DNA from 2 places in the Acidovorax sp. GW823-FHT02H02 genome. Region 2 is predicted to be linked to the other one. Evidence: predicted binding sites of a transcription regulator. Region 2 holds the regulator's gene; the other holds the start of a gene.
The links. Region 2 encodes FNR, which switches genes on or off when oxygen is low (the NO sensors DNR and NnrR bind a similar motif). Its sites were predicted from a motif close to TTGATNNNNATCAA; they were not measured.

Region 1 (7,548 bases), on a different contig from region 2:
CATCGTCCACAAACGCAGCAAACTCGACATTGGTGACCAGGCGCGATGCCAGCGCGTACGGCTGCAGATACACCGGGTGGCGCGGGCTCTCGTTGTCAAACGCAAAGCCGCCGCCCGCATGGCCGATCTCGGCCAGCCCGCCGGCCCACGCATGCCAGACCAGCGGCGGTGCGGCTGCGCATTCAACGGCCACGGGCTGCGCCGGGCGGTAGGCCGGGTGCATCGGGTTGCACGACAGCAGGTGCTTGATGTCGGTCACCAGCAGCTCCTGGTGCTGCTGCTCGTGCTGCAGGCCCAGCTCCACCAGCGCGCACAGGGCTGCGTCGTGCACCAGCGTGGGCAACAGGCGCTGCATGCGCGCATCCACATCGGCCCGGTACGCCAGCACCTCGGCCAGCGGGGGGCGCGTGAGCAGGCCGCGCTGGGGCCGCGGGTGCCGGGCGCCCACACCGTTGTAGTACGAGTTGAACAAGACCCGGAATGCGGCTTCAAACGGCGCAAAGCCGCTCTCGTGCGCCTCCAGCACAAAGGTCTCGAAAAACCAGGTGGTGTGGGCCAGATGCCATTTGGCCGGGCTGGCGTCGGGCATGGACTGGGCGGCGCAGTCTTCGGGCGACAGGGGTTCGGCCAGGCCCAGCGTGTGGCGGCGAACGTCAAGGTAGCGGGAAATCAAGGGATGCATGGCCAGACAGCGCTCCAGCAGAGGGTTCAGGGGCGGGCATGCACCACGGCAAACCAGCCCTGTTCATCGGTCCATGCCTGCGCACGCGAAAAACCCGCCTGGGCCAGCAGGGTGGTGAACACCGCAAGGGGGTATTTGTAGCTGTTTTCGGTATGGATGCGCTCGCCGGCCGCAAAGCAGCGCTCGCCGCCCGGCCAGCGCACGCGAATCGGCGCGAGGGCCTCCAGGTGCATCTCGATGCGCGACGCCTCGCGGTTGAAGAAGGCACGGTGGGCCCACTGCTCTTCCACAAAGTCACTGCCGATCAGGCGGTTCAGGTGCGTGAGCACGTTGCGGTTGAAGGCGGCCGTGACCCCTGCGGCGTCGTCATAGGCGGCTTCGAGCACCGCCACCTCCTTGGGCAGATCAATGCCGATGAGTAAGCCGCCGTCGCTGTCCACCAGCGCGCGCATGTGGCGCAACAGATCGAGCGCATGGGGCGGGTCGAAGTTGCCAATGGAAGAACCCGGATAGAACACCAGGCGCCCCGCTCGGGGAATGTCGGTGGGTAACACAAGGCCCTGGGTCATGTCGCCGCCCACCGCCCGCGCGTCCAGGCCCGGGATGTCCGCACGCAGGCGCTGCACGGCCGTTTGCAGGAAATCCACCGAAATGTCCACCCCCACAAAGCAGATGGGGCGCACCCGGCGGCACAGCACGCGGGCCTTCTCGCAGCTGCCGGCGCCCGGCTCGATCACCGTGCGCACAGGGCCCAGCTGCTGGGCCATGTCGGCGGCATGCGCCTGCATCAGGGCGTTTTCGGTGCGTGTGGGATAGTACTCAGGCAGGCGGGTGATGGCCTCGAACAGCAGCGAGCCGCGCTGGTCGTAGAAATATTTGGGGGAGATGCGCGCGGGGTGCTGGTTCAGGCCTTCGGTGATAGCGCTAGGGTGGGTGGGGTGCATGGCGGTGGGCGTCGGGCATCGGGGTGTGAACGATGCCACAGGCTACCCCCACTGCGTTCATCGTGGGTGACAGCCTGCAACGACAGGCCACGCAGGATTGCACCCACACGCAAGCGTACCGGCCAGCCTTTGCATTGCAAGGCCTGATGCCATTTCACGATTTTTTGGTTGTAGCGCAATCCCACAAATCGCCAACAGCTATTGTTTATATAGCATTCGGCGATCAGAACCCACAGCCACCCGGCTCCTGCATCGGTGATGACCGGGAAAAATCGCCCCCTCAAGAAAAAGGCCGGCGCAGGCGCCAGCCCTTTTCACCTTGGAGTCATGTGATGCCAGGCGCCGCGCAGGCAGCGCCTTCGCATCAGAAGCGCCAGCCGAGACCCACGCCCACCAGCACGGGATCGACCTTGAAGGTACCTGCCTTGACGCCGCCCGCAAACACATCGGTCTTGATGTAGACCTTCTTCACGTCGAAGTTCAGCGACAGGTTCTTGTTGAGTGGAATGTCCACGCCCACTTGCAGGGCACCGCCCCAGCTGTTGCGGTCGATGCCCACGCCGGCGGGCAGGTTCAGGCTGGAAAAGCGCGTGTAGTTGACACCAGCGCCCACATAGGGCTTGAAGCCGGGGGCATCAAAGTGGTACTGCAGCAGCAGCGAAGGTGGCAGGTGCTTGAGGGTGCCAATGTTGGTGCCGTTGGAACGCACGTCGTGCTTTTGAGGCACCGTGAGGACCAGCTCGGCAGCCACGTTCTTGTTGAAGAAGTACGTGATGTCGAATTCAGGAATCGTCTTGTTGTTGATCGACAGGCCCAGCCCCGTGCTGTCCTTGTTGGCACTGTCCAGATGAACGGCGCGCACGCGCACCAGCCAGGGGCTTTCGACCTGTTGCGCAAAGGCAGCGCCAGAGGTCAATGCACACAGAACGGCGACAGCCAGCAGATTTTTTTTCATACAGAACTCGATGCGGTTGAACGGGGACGACCCCCGTACCGCAATTGAGCCTGTTAGCAAAATGGTCAACCTTGCCTCAGGTCAAAATCCTGGTAGTTACCCTGAGCGTGGTGCGGCACATGCACCCCGGCATCAAGGGGCTGTAGCACCCTTGCGCAGCCGGTTCACCAGCGTCACGCCCACCACCACCAGGCCGCCCGCCACGATGCCGATCACGGCATTGAGCAGGTTGGGAACCAGCACCGCCCACAGGCCGCCCACAGGCCAAAGCGCCACCGCCACACCCACGCCCTCCACGGCGTGTTGCAGTGCTGGGATCCCGTGCACCAGAATGCCGCCGCCGACCAGAAACATGGCCGCCGTGCCCGCTACCGAGAGCGCCTTCATCAACCAGGGCGCGGCACGCACAATGCCCGCGCCCAGCGCACGGGCCGTGGCACCCGGCTTGTTGTGGAGCCACAGCCCCAGGTCGTCGAGCTTGACGATGCCCGCCACGAAGCCATAAACACCTATCGTCATGACCACCGCAATGCCAGCCAGCACCGCCACCTGTTGCACAAACGGCGCACTGGCCACCGTGCCCAGGGTGATGGCGATGATTTCGGCCGACAGGATGAAATCGGTGCGCACCGCGCCCTTGATCTTGTCCTTCTCGAACGCAACCAGGTCCACGGCCGGGTTGGCATTGGCCTGGGCATGGCTTTCGCGCACGGCCTCGTCGTGCTGGGTGCTGTGCAAAAACTTGTGCGCCAGCTTCTCAAACCCCTCAAAGCACAAAAAGGCGCCACCCACCATGAGCAGCGGTGTCACCGCCCAGGGCGCGAAGGCACTGATCAGCAGCGCCGCCGGTACCAGAATCGCCTTGTTCACCAGCGAGCCTTTGGCCACGGCCCAGACCACAGGAATTTCGCGCTCGGCGCGCACGCCGGTGACCTGCTGGGCATTGAGCGCCAGATCGTCGCCCAGCACGCCCGCCGTCTTTTGTGCCGCCACCTTGGTCATGACCGACACGTCATCGGCCATGGCGGCACTTTTCCTGGCAGCGACCTTGGTCATGAGGGCCACATCGTCGAGGACGGTGGCGATGTCGTCCAACAAGGCGAGAAGGCTGCCAGCGGCCATGGATCACTCCCAGAGTTCGAAGAGATGTTTACATACAAAAATAGCGTCTAGCGCTTATACAGCATGCGCACCAAACTGCTATTTCAATAGCAAAAAACTCTCACCCTACCCACTTGCGCGCGTTGCGCCAGATGCGCATCCAGCCGCTGTACTGCGCCTGGTCTTCGCTGGTCCAGCTCATCTGCACATTGCGGAAGACCCGCTCGGGGTGCGGCATCATGGCCGCGAAGCGGCCGTCGGCCGTGGTCACGGCGGTCAAGCCGCCCGCGCTGCCGTTGGGATTGAACGGGTACTGCTCGGTCGCGCGGCCGTGGTTGTCCACGTAGCGCATGGCGGCAATGGCCTTGTCGGCGTTGCCCCGGTACTTGAAGTTGGCATAACCCTCGCCGTGCGCCACGGCGATCGGCAGGCGGCTGCCCGCCATGCCTTGCAAGAACAGGCTGGGGGACTCCAGCACTTCCACCAGCGAGAGGCGGGCCTCGAAGCGCTCGCTCTGGTTGGTCGTAAAACGCGGCCAATCCTGCGCGCCGGGGATGATGTCGGCCAGTTCGGCAAACATCTGGCAGCCGTTGCACACGCCCAGGCCGAACGTGTCGCTGCGGCCAAAGAAGCCCTGGAACTGCGCGGCCAGCACGGGGTTGAACGTGATGGAGCGCGCCCAGCCAATGCCCGCGCCCAGCGTGTCGCCATAGCTGAAGCCGCCGCAGGCGACCACGCCCTTGAAGTCTTCGAGCTTGACGCGGCCGGTCTGCAGGTCGGTCATGTGCACGTCGAATGCCTCGAAGCCCGCCTCGGTGAAGGCATAGGCCATTTCCACATGCGAGTTCACGCCCTGCTCGCGCAGGATGGCGACCTTGGGGCGGGCCAGATTCAGGTACGGCGCGGCCACGTTGTCGGCGGCATCGAACGTGAGGTGCACATGCAGGCCGGGGTCGGCGGGATCGCCCGCTGCGGCGTGCTCGGCATCGGCGTTGGCGGGGTTGTCGCGCTGCTGGCAGATCTTCCAGCTCACGGCATCCCACACCTGGTGCAGGTCGGCCAGCGGGGCGCTGAACACGGCCTTGGCGTCACGCCAGACCTGCAGCTCGCCCTTGCCCGCGTCGATTTCAGACGACACGGGGCGCGTCTTGCCCACAAAGTGGCTGAACTTGGACAGGCCGTGCTCGCGCAGCACCTGCATCACGTCGTTGCGCTCTGCGGTGCGCACCTGCAGCAGCACGCCCAGTTCTTCATTGAACAGGGCCTTGAGCGTGAGTTCTTCGCGGCGCGCGCTGACTTGCTGCGCCCAGTTCTTGGCGTCTCCGGTTTCCATGCGGCTATCGCTGATGCCGTCGCCCTCGGTGACCAGCATGTCCACGTTCAGCGCCACGCCCACATGGCCGGCAAAGGCCATTTCGGCGGCCGCCGCCAGCAGGCCGCCATCGCTGCGGTCGTGGTAGGCCAGTATCTGGCCCTTGGCGCGCAGCGCGTTCACGGCGTTGACCAGGTTGACCAGGTCTTGCGGGTCGTCCACATCGGGCACCACGTCGCCGCTTTGCTCCAGCGTCTGGCCCAGGATGCTGCCGCCCATGCGGTTCTGGCCTTTGCCCAGGTCGATCAGCACCAGCGTGGTGTCGGCCTCGGTGGCATCGAGCTGGGGCGTGAGCGTGCCGCGCACGTCGGACAGCGAGGCGAAGGCGCTCACGATCAGACTGACGGGGGACGTGACCTTCTTCTTGTCCGAACCTTCGTTCCACTGGGTGCGCATGGACAGGCTGTCCTTGCCCACGGGGATGGACACGCCTAAAGCGGGGCACAGCTCCATGCCCACGGCCTTCACGGTTTCGTACAGCGCAGCGTCTTCGCCGGGCTCGCCGCAGGCGGCCATCCAGTTGGCCGACAGCTTCACACGCGGCAATTCGATGGGCGCAGCCAGCAGGTTGGTGATGGCTTCAGCCACCGCCATGCGGCCCGATGCGGGCGCGTTGATGGCGGCCAGCGGCGTGCGCTCGCCCATGCTCATGGCCTCGCCGGCAAAGCCACGGTAGTCGGCCAGCGTCACGGCGCAATCGGCCACGGGCACCTGCCAGGGGCCGACCATCTGGTCGCGGTGGCTGAGGCCGCCCACGGTGCGGTCGCCAATGGTGATGAGGAAGCGCTTGGAGGCGACCGTGGGGTGGGCCAGCACGTCGATCACGGCCTTTTGCAGCGGCACGCCGGTCAAGTCCATCGGTGCGAATTCGCGCACCACGGTCTTCACGTCGCGGTGCATCTTGGGCGGCTTGCCCAGCAGCACGTTCATGGGCATGTCCACGGGCAGCTTTTGGTCTTCTGCCGTGGCGGCAGGGTCGTGCAGCACCAGCTGGCGCTCTTCGGTGGCCGTGCCGATCACGGCAAACGGGCAGCGCTCGCGTTCGCAAAAGGCCTGGAACAGCGGCAGGGATTCGGGCGCAATCGCCAGCACATAGCGCTCTTGCGACTCGTTGCTCCAGATTTCCTTGGGCGCCATGCCCGATTCTTCGAGCTGCACGGCACGCAAATCGAAGCGTGCGCCACGGCCTGCATCGTTGGTCAACTCGGGGAACGCATTCGACAAACCACCCGCACCCACGTCGTGGATGGCGAGGATGGGGTTGGCCGCGCCCTGCGCCCAACAGTGGTTGATGACCTCTTGCGCACGGCGCTCGATCTCGGGGTTGCCACGCTGCACAGAGTCGAAGTCCAGCTCGGCCGCATTGGTGCCGGTGGCCATGGAGCTGGCGGCGCTGCCGCCCATGCCGATGCGCATGCCGGGGCCGCCCAGCTGGATGAGCAGCGAGCCGGCAGGGAATTCGATCTTCTTCGTCAGCTCGGCATCGATCACGCCCACGCCGCCCGCGATCATGATGGGCTTGTGGTAGCCGCGCTGAACGCCACCGACGTTTTGCTCGTACTCGCGGAAGTAGCCGTTCAGATTGGGGCGGCCGAATTCGTTGTTGAACGCCGCGCCACCCAGAGGGCCTTCGACCATGATCTGCAGCGGGCTGGCAATGTGCTCGGGCTTGCCCACGGTGCTGCCCCACAGCTTGGAGACGGTAAACCCGGTCAAACCGGCCTTGGGCTTGGAGCCCCGGCCGGTAGCGCCTTCGTCGCGGATCTCGCCACCCGCGCCGGTGGATGCGCCCGGGAACGGCGAGATGGCCGTGGGGTGGTTGTGCGTCTCCACCTTCATCAGCACATGCTGGCTAACGCTGCTCTTTTGATAGCTATTGGCAATTGATTCACGGGCGCTTACGGCCATCTTTGCCACAAAACGCTCCACCTGATGGCCTTCCATCACCGAGGCGTTGTCCGAATACGCGATCACCGTGTGCTGGGGCGCCAGCTGGTGCGTGTTGCGGATCATGCCGAACAGGCTCTTGTCCTGCGCCACGCCGTCGATGGTGAACTCGGCGTTGAAGATTTTGTGGCGGCAGTGTTCGCTGTTGGCCTGCGCGAACATCATCAGCTCCACATCGGTGGGGTTGCGCTTCAGGCCCGTGAAGGCGGTCACGAGGTAGTCGATTTCATCATCGGCCAGCGCCAGGCCAAAGCGGGTGTTGGCGGCTTCCAGCGCAGCGCGGCCACCGGCCAGCACGTCCACATGCTCCATGGGCACGGGTTGCAGCTCGGTGAACAGCGCGGCAGCGGCGCTGCGGTCGGCCACCACCGATTCGGTCATGCGGTCGTGCAGCAGGGCGGCCACCTGGGCCAGTTGCTCGGCACTCAGCTCGGGCGCCTTGCCCAGCAGGCTGGCCTTGAGACTGACATGGTATTCGGTGATGCGCTCGACCCGGCGAATGGCCAGGCCGCAATTGCGCGCGATGTCGGTGGCCTTGGAAGCCCAG
Region 2 (7,548 bases):
GCAAGACCAAGTTCGTGGCGTGCGCTGCCTGCCACGGCAACGATGGCAAGGGTAACCAGGCTTTGGGCGCCCCCAACCTCACGGACGACATCTGGTTGCATGGATGGGGCGAAGCGGCCATCACTGCCATGATCAACAATGGCAAGGTGAACCAGATGCCCGCGCAGGCTGACAAGCTGACCGAGGCGCAAATCGGGGTGCTGGCATCGTATGTGTGGGGCTTGTCCAACAAGCCTGCCGCAGCCCGATGAACTCGGGGTGGCTCCAGTTCCGACTGGGGCTGCTTTGAAGTGCTAGTTATCCGCTTCCATAGTCCGCACCATGAAATCATCCGACAAGACGCCGCGCAAGGTCATTCCCATCGCGGCGGCCACATCTGAGCCGTCGGCGGAGGGTGAACTTGTCTCCCTTTACGAGGCCCAGAAAAAAATTTACCCACGATCAATCAGTGGGTTCTTTGCGCGTTGGCGTTGGGTCATGGTGTTTCTCACGCAGCTCGTTTTCTATGGGTTGCCCTGGCTGGAGTGGGGCCAGCGCCAAATGGTGCTGTTTGACCTTGGTGCCCGTCGGTTCTATATTTTTGGGTTGGTCCTGTACCCACAGGATTTCATCTATCTCACGGGCTTGCTGATTATTTCAGCGCTCTCGCTGTTTCTGTTCACTGCGGTTGCGGGTCGTCTGTGGTGTGGCTTTGCCTGTCCACAGACGGTCTATACCGAGATATTCATGTGGATAGAGCACAAGATCGAAGGTGATCGCAGTGCACGTCTGCGCTTGGATGCCGGTCCCTGGACCTTTGAGAAGATTCGCAAGAAATTCTTGAAGCAGACGGTCTGGGTTGCTGTTTCCCTCTGGACGGGTTTCACTTTTGTCGGGTATTTCGTGCCGATTCGGGAACTGGGTCCCGAGTTGTTGGCGTTTGCTGGCACCTGGCAGATTTTCTGGGTGTTTTTCTACAGCTTGGCCACTTATGGCAACGCCGGCTTCCTTCGGGAGCAGGTTTGCAAATACATGTGCCCCTATGCGCGTTTTCAGAGCGCGATGTTCGATCGGGATACCCTCATCGTGACCTATGACGAAACCCGCGGCGAGCCGCGCGGGCCCAGGGTCAAGACGGTGGACTACAAGGCCAAGGGTCTGGGCGAATGCATCGACTGCACCTTGTGTGTGCAGGTGTGTCCCGTGGGCATCGACATCCGCAAGGGTTTGCAATATGAATGCATTGGCTGTGGTCTTTGCGTGGATGCCTGCAATACCGTGATGGACAAGATGCATTACCCCAGAGGCTTGATACGGTATTCAACCCAGAATGGTGTCCAGCGTCGCTGGAGCCAGTCGCAAATCCTGCGACATGTCCTGCGCCCTCGCGTGCTCATTTACACCGCGGTTCTGGTGGCTTTGTGTGTGGGCATGCTGGCCAGCCTGACCACGCGCACACCCCTGAAGGTGGACATCGTGCGTGACCGGGCCGCCTTGTCCCGCATTGTTGCGGGGGGCAAGCTTGAAAATGTCTATCGACTGCAAATCATGAATGCCACAGAGGCTGCGCAGCGCTACCGCATTACTGCGAGCGGGCTGGATGGCTTGGAAGTGGCTTCGGAGCAGGAGGTGGACATTGGTGCTGCAGAATCCCGTTGGGTAGCGGTGCGGTTGCAGATCCCGTATGGATCTGCGGCCCCTGGTTCCCATGCGATTCATTTCGATATATCTGCACTGGAAAGCGGCGGCAAAGTGACAGAGAAATCCATATTCCTGGTGCCACGCTGAGTCAATTGAGTGAAGGTCGCGCTGTGCGCTGCAGGGCGTCTTGTGGTCTATATGCTGATACCTGAGGAGTTTCCATGCCAAACAGCCCCGTTATTACTCCCGGACCCCAGCCATGGTGGAAGTTTGGGCATGTCTGGCTGGTGATTGCCGGACCGGTCATTGTGGTGATTGCCGGCTTCATTACGTTGTGGCTTGCCGTGAGTCGGCCGGACCCCGTCGTCGAGGAGGACTATTACCGCAAAGGGATTGAGATCAACCAGACGCTGGCACAGCCAGAGAAAAGCTTGGCCCCCGCGCTCAAGGGCCGCAACCATGCGGCGACACCTGCCGTGGATCAGCCTCGCTGAACCAGAGTTCCAGCTGGTCGCATACACACGCCCTCCGCAACCCCGAGGAAACACACGATGTGGACACAACGCCTGATGTGGATTGCATGGCCCGCTTTTCTGGTGGCCGGGATCCTGGAAATGCTGGTTTTCGCCATGGTGGATCCACAGGATCTTCATTGGTTTGGTCAGCCATTGACTCTGTCCCGCCAGGGGGTCTATACCCTTGCGTTCTTTGCGTTCTGGATCATTACCATGGTTGCCAGCGCGTTGACAACGCTGCTCTCCATGTCACCCTTTGAACTCAACCGCTGCCCCGTGCCTCCGGATGCTCGACCGGGCGATTGCCACAAGGCATCGTCGTGCCCGTGACGGTTGCATGCCTGAACAGCGATCAGTGACAAGCCTGCTGGTTGTTGACAATGCGCTTGAGTGCATCGGTGTCCAGAATGCGGACATGGCGCTGTTTGACTTCCACCGTGCCATCTTCCACAAACTTCGAGAACGTGCGGCTGACTGTCTCCAGCTTGAGCCCCAGGTAACTGCCGATTTCTTCCCGTGTCATTCGCAATACCAGTTCGGACTGCGAGAACCCACGGGCATGCAGGCGTTGCACCAGGTTGAGCAGGAACGCAGCCAGGCGCTCTTCTGCACGCATGCTGCCCAGCAAAAGCATCACGCCGTGTTCACGAACGATTTCCCGGCTCATGATCTTGTGAACGTGGTGTTGCAGCGCCGTGACTTCGCGCGATAGTTCTTCGATGCGATCAAAGGGCATGACACACACTTCGGCATCTTCGAGGGCGACTGCGTCACAGGTGTGATGATCGTTGACGATGCCATCGAGTCCAATGATTTCACCCGCCATCTGAAAGCCTGTGACCTGGTCGCGCCCATCTTCGGTAGCGACGCAGGTCTTGAAAAACCCGGTGCGAATGGCATAGAGAGAGGTGAACGACTCCCCATTGCGAAAGAGCGTACCTCCTCGCTTGATTTTTCGCCGCACTGCCACGATATCGTCAATGCGTTGCAACTGCTGCTCGTTCAGGCCTACGGGCATGCACAGTTCTCGCAGGTTACAGTTGGAGCAGGCGACTTTGATGGTTTGCGGGTTCATGGGCACTGGGACCTGGACAGGTCTGGGTAATTGGCTTGTATCTGCTGGGACTCCATTGTCCCGCGGTGCACGCGTGGCGGCTGAATTGAATCAAATTGTCCCTCCTGTGCCCATTCGCCTTCTTGATTAAGGTCAAGGACGTGGATCAAAGGGTACGGCACAGTATCGATGCACGCAAGGATATTTTCCCATGACCGCTGTTACCCCAGAACTTCTGCGCCGTTTTGACATACCAGGACCGCGCTATACCTCCTACCCCACGGCTGACCGGTTTGTGGAGGCTTTTGGGCAAGAGGACTATGTGTTGGCGCTGTCACAGCGCCGGCTTGGCGCTACGGCACTGCCGCTGTCGCTGTATGTCCACATTCCGTTTTGCGAATCGTTGTGCTACTACTGTGCCTGCAACAAGATCATCACCAAGCACCATGACCGTGCCGACGTGTATTTGCGCTACCTCAGCCGCGAGATTGATCTGCACACGGCCCACTGCGGCACCGGACAGGTGGTCAGCCAGTTGCACCTCGGGGGTGGCACGCCGACCTTTCTTTCGGATGACGGACTGCGCCAGCTCATGGCAACGCTGCGGCGCAGTTTCACCTTTGCGCCGGGTGGTGAGTATTCCATCGAGGTGGATCCTCGCACGGTCACTTCGGATCGGCTGGCGGTGCTGGCGGAACTGGGCTTCAATCGATTGAGCTTCGGGGTGCAGGATTTTGATGCCGAGGTTCAGAAGGCAGTGCACCGCATTCAGCCCGCAGAGCAGGTGTTTGCGCTGGTGGAAGCGTCTCGTGCGCTGGGCTTTGAGTCGGTCAATGTGGATTTGATTTACGGGCTGCCGCGCCAGACCCCCGAGTCGTTTGATCGCACGCTGGCACAGGTGGCCCAATTGCGCCCCGACCGAATCGCTTTGTATGCCTACGCCCATTTGCCTGATCGTTTCAAGCCGCAGCGGCGCATCATCTCGACAGAACTGCCTGCCGCATCCGCCAAGGTGACCATGCTTTCGCGTTCGCTGGACGCCTTCATTGATGCAGGTTACGTCTATGTAGGCATGGACCACTTTGCCTTGCCTACGGATGCGTTGGCTGTTGCCAAGCGGCAGGGGCGCCTGCACCGCAATTTTCAGGGCTACAGCACCCAGCCCGACTGCGATCTCATCGGCCTGGGCGTATCCGCGATCGGCCGGGTGGGCGCGACCTACAGCCAGAACGCCAAATCGCTGGAGGAGTACTACGACCATCTGGATCAGGGGCGGTTGCCCGTGGTGCGAGGGTTGGCGCTGAATCGCGATGACCTGGTGCGCAGGGCCGTCATCATGGCGCTGATGTGCCAGGGCGAGGTCTTGTTTGAGCCCATGGATCAAGCTTGGCTCATTGATTTTCGGAAGTATTTCGCGCCGGAACTGGAGCAGTTGGAGTCCATGGCCGAGCAGGGGCTCGTTGCATTGAGTGCCGAGGGCGTCAAGGTAACGCCCATGGGCTGGTTCTTTGTGCGCGGCATCGCCATGGTGTTTGACCGCTATTTGCAGGCTGACCGCAATCGGGCCCGGTTTTCGCGCATCATCTGATACCCATCATTCGAGCTGTGCCCCGGTCTTCATGCTTGCACCCCTTGCCGTAACGGCTTTGCTCATGGGGCTCGCTGGCGGGCCCCATTGCTTGGCCATGTGCTCCGCGCCTTGCAGTGCGATCATCGGCCAGGAGGCGGCGTGCTCGCAAGCGGGCAGCCCCGTCTCTCAGCCGGTTCAGTGGTTTCCCAAAGGTGGAACCTCTCGCCGGCTGTTCGCATTTCACTTCGGGCGCCTGGCGGGCTATGCCGGGGCGGGCGCCCTGGCCGCGCTGGCCATGGACAGCCTGGCATGGGTGACCCAGCAAACCATGGCCTTGAGTCCGGTATGGACCCTGATGCACGTGGCGGTCATGGCCTGGGGTTTGATGATGATGGTGCAGGCGCGACAGCCTGCTTGGGTAGAGCAGGCCGGGCGCACGGCCTGGCGCCGCGTGCAACCCCTTGTCCGCGCGCCGGGTGGGCTGCTGGTGGCGGGCGGGCTTTGGGCTCTCATGCCATGCGGATTGCTTTATTCGGCCCTGCTGGTGGCTGCGCTCAGCGGTAGCATGTTGCAGGGCGCTGTGACCATGGTGTTTTTTGGAGTGGGGAGTGGACTGTGGCTGGTGGCCGGACCCTGGCTGTGGGGGCGGCTGCGTTCACGCATCAACGCGGTGCGAGCCAGTTGGGGAACCCGGCTGGCGGGTGCGCTGCTGGTCGGGGTGGCGGGGTGGGCATTGTGGATGGATCTGGTTTACAAACCCTCTCTGTGGTGCAGATAACTTCAGCGGGAAGTGCCTTGGGTCACTCGGGCGGGTGGCGTCACGCCAGAATTTCATCGTTGGGATTGCGGGGCGCAATGGTCTGGACGGCGGCGATAATCCTTGTCACCAAGGGTGGTGCGCATGTCGCCATGTTTCTCCATGCATGCCGTGAAACTCCGTGAATTCTTCCCTCCTTATTGATACCGGTCAGCTTCGCATCGGCATGTATGTCCAGCCCGGCGTGGGCTGGATGCATCACGCATTCAACGACCGTTACGGCATCGTCGTGTCCGTCAATTCGACCAGACCGCTGAGGCCCGAGGTGTCGCGCGATGCGCTCGACTATCTGTCTCCGCGCCAGCGGATCTGCTATTTCTTTGAGCGCGCTGTAGATCCTGGTCCTGACGAGGTGCACGCATGAACCCGCTACCACCGCAGTCTTGGCTGGATGGCCTGCAGGAAGCGGTGTGGCTCGTGGATGGCGGCAGCTTGAGCATCGTCCAATCGAACAAGGCGGCAGAGCGACTGGTGGGCATGTCCGGGGAGGACATGGTCGGCAAGGCGGTGACAAGCCTGGCGGCAACACCCCAGGACTGTGCATTCTGGTCCGAGCCATTGGCCACTCTTGCGAAAGGCATTCACTCCCACACCAGCGTATGGCGGGCCGATGGTGTGCTGGTTCCGGTCGATCGGCGTGTGACCTGTGTACAGCACGACGGCGCTCCAGCGGTTTTGATGCTGACGATGCTGGACCGCAGTGCCCAGGAGGCTGCCCAGCAGGAACTGGAGACCCTGCTGTCGGAATTGCGTTCCACCCTGGATTCCGCAGCCGATGGCATGCTGGTGTGTGGGCTTGACGGAGGCGTGCGCGCCTTCAACCAGCGGCTGGCGCACATCTGGAGCATCCCCCGCGAACTGCTGTTGCAGCGCAATGACACGGCGGTGCATGAGCACCTGGCCTCCCGGGTGGTGGATCGCAAGCACTACCAGGAACGTCTGAGTGCCATTGAGCGCGATCCGCTGCTGGAGAGCACCGACATCTTTCAGTTGTACGGCGGCATGACGGTGGAGCGTCGCGTTGTTCCGCAGCTTCACCAGGGCCACCCCGTGGGGCGCGTGTATTCCTTTCGGGATATCACCCGGCAGGCCGAAGCGCAGGCCAGCTTGCGCCTGGCGGCGCGGGTTTTCGATGCCAGCCTGGATGCCATTTTCATTGCAGACAGCAGGCACCATCTGATGCGCATGAACCCGGGTTGCGAGCGACTGCTGGGCCCTTGCGCAGCCGCTTTGGAGGGTTGCATGGCAGCGTCCCTGTTCGGCAGTGGTTCGGATGCCTCCTTCATGGAGCAGGTGCAGGCGGGTTGGGAAAGCGATGGTTTCTGGGAGGGTGAGCTCTGGCTGCCCCGTGACAATGGTGCTTACTGTGCCGTGCATCTGTCGTGGGTTGCCTTGCGCGATGACGATGGCCGGCTGATGCAGAGCATTGGTTTCATGCGAGACCTGACGCAGCAGCACGCGGCCAAAAAACGCATCGAGGAACTGGCGTACAGCGATGTCCTGACCGGTTTGCCCAATCGGCTGCTTCTTTCGCAGAGGGTGGAAACCGCTATCCAGGGCGCTCGCGCCAGCGATACGGGCTTTGCCATCCTTTTCCTGGACCTGGACCGGTTCAAGATCATCAATGACTCGCTCGGCCATCACTTCGGTGATCGCGTATTGCAACTGGTCGCCGAGCGTCTGCAGGCTTGCCTGCGGCAGACGGACATGCTGTGCCGGCTTGGTGGCGATGAGTTCGTGATTTACCTGCATGGCGCCGACGCTGTCGTGGCCGAAAGCGTGGTGCGCCGGATGCTGGAGGGCATGCTGAGCCCCTTCTTGCTGGATGGCATGGGCTTTTCCATCCAGTGCAGCATTGGCATGGCGCTGTATCCGCAGGACGGCACCACCCTGGACGAACTCATCAAGCAGGCCGATACGGCCATGTACCGCGTCAAGGAGCGGGGGCGTGGCAGCTATGGCTTCTACCAAC

Region 1: AC1RDS_RS17720 (OmpW/AlkL family protein) is a predicted target of FNR. The motif match lies at 2,653-2,666, and genes of this name have one in related genera.

Annotation. Positions count from the first base shown of each region.
Region 1 is NZ_JBXAJH010000018.1:87,010-94,557, forward strand. Features, by position in the region: gene egtB (ergothioneine biosynthesis protein EgtB) at 1-682, opposite strand, end outside; gene egtD (L-histidine N(alpha)-methyltransferase) at 709-1,626, opposite strand; gene AC1RDS_RS17720 (OmpW/AlkL family protein) at 1,991-2,581, opposite strand; gene AC1RDS_RS17725 (DUF808 domain-containing protein) at 2,714-3,703, opposite strand; gene purL (phosphoribosylformylglycinamidine synthase) at 3,804-7,548, opposite strand, start outside.
Region 2 is NZ_JBXAJH010000001.1:20,717-28,264, reverse strand. Features, by position in the region: gene ccoP (cytochrome-c oxidase, cbb3-type subunit III) at 1-251, shown strand, start outside; gene ccoG (cytochrome c oxidase accessory protein CcoG) at 322-1,767, shown strand; gene AC1RDS_RS00130 (FixH family protein) at 1,842-2,114, shown strand; gene AC1RDS_RS00125 (hypothetical protein) at 2,172-2,465, shown strand; gene fnr (fumarate/nitrate reduction transcriptional regulator Fnr) at 2,488-3,210, opposite strand; gene hemN (oxygen-independent coproporphyrinogen III oxidase) at 3,401-4,777, shown strand; gene AC1RDS_RS00110 (sulfite exporter TauE/SafE family protein) at 4,809-5,537, shown strand; partial or broken gene AC1RDS_RS00105 (phosphohydrolase) at 5,785-5,940, shown strand; gene AC1RDS_RS00100 (sensor domain-containing protein) at 5,937-7,548, shown strand, end outside.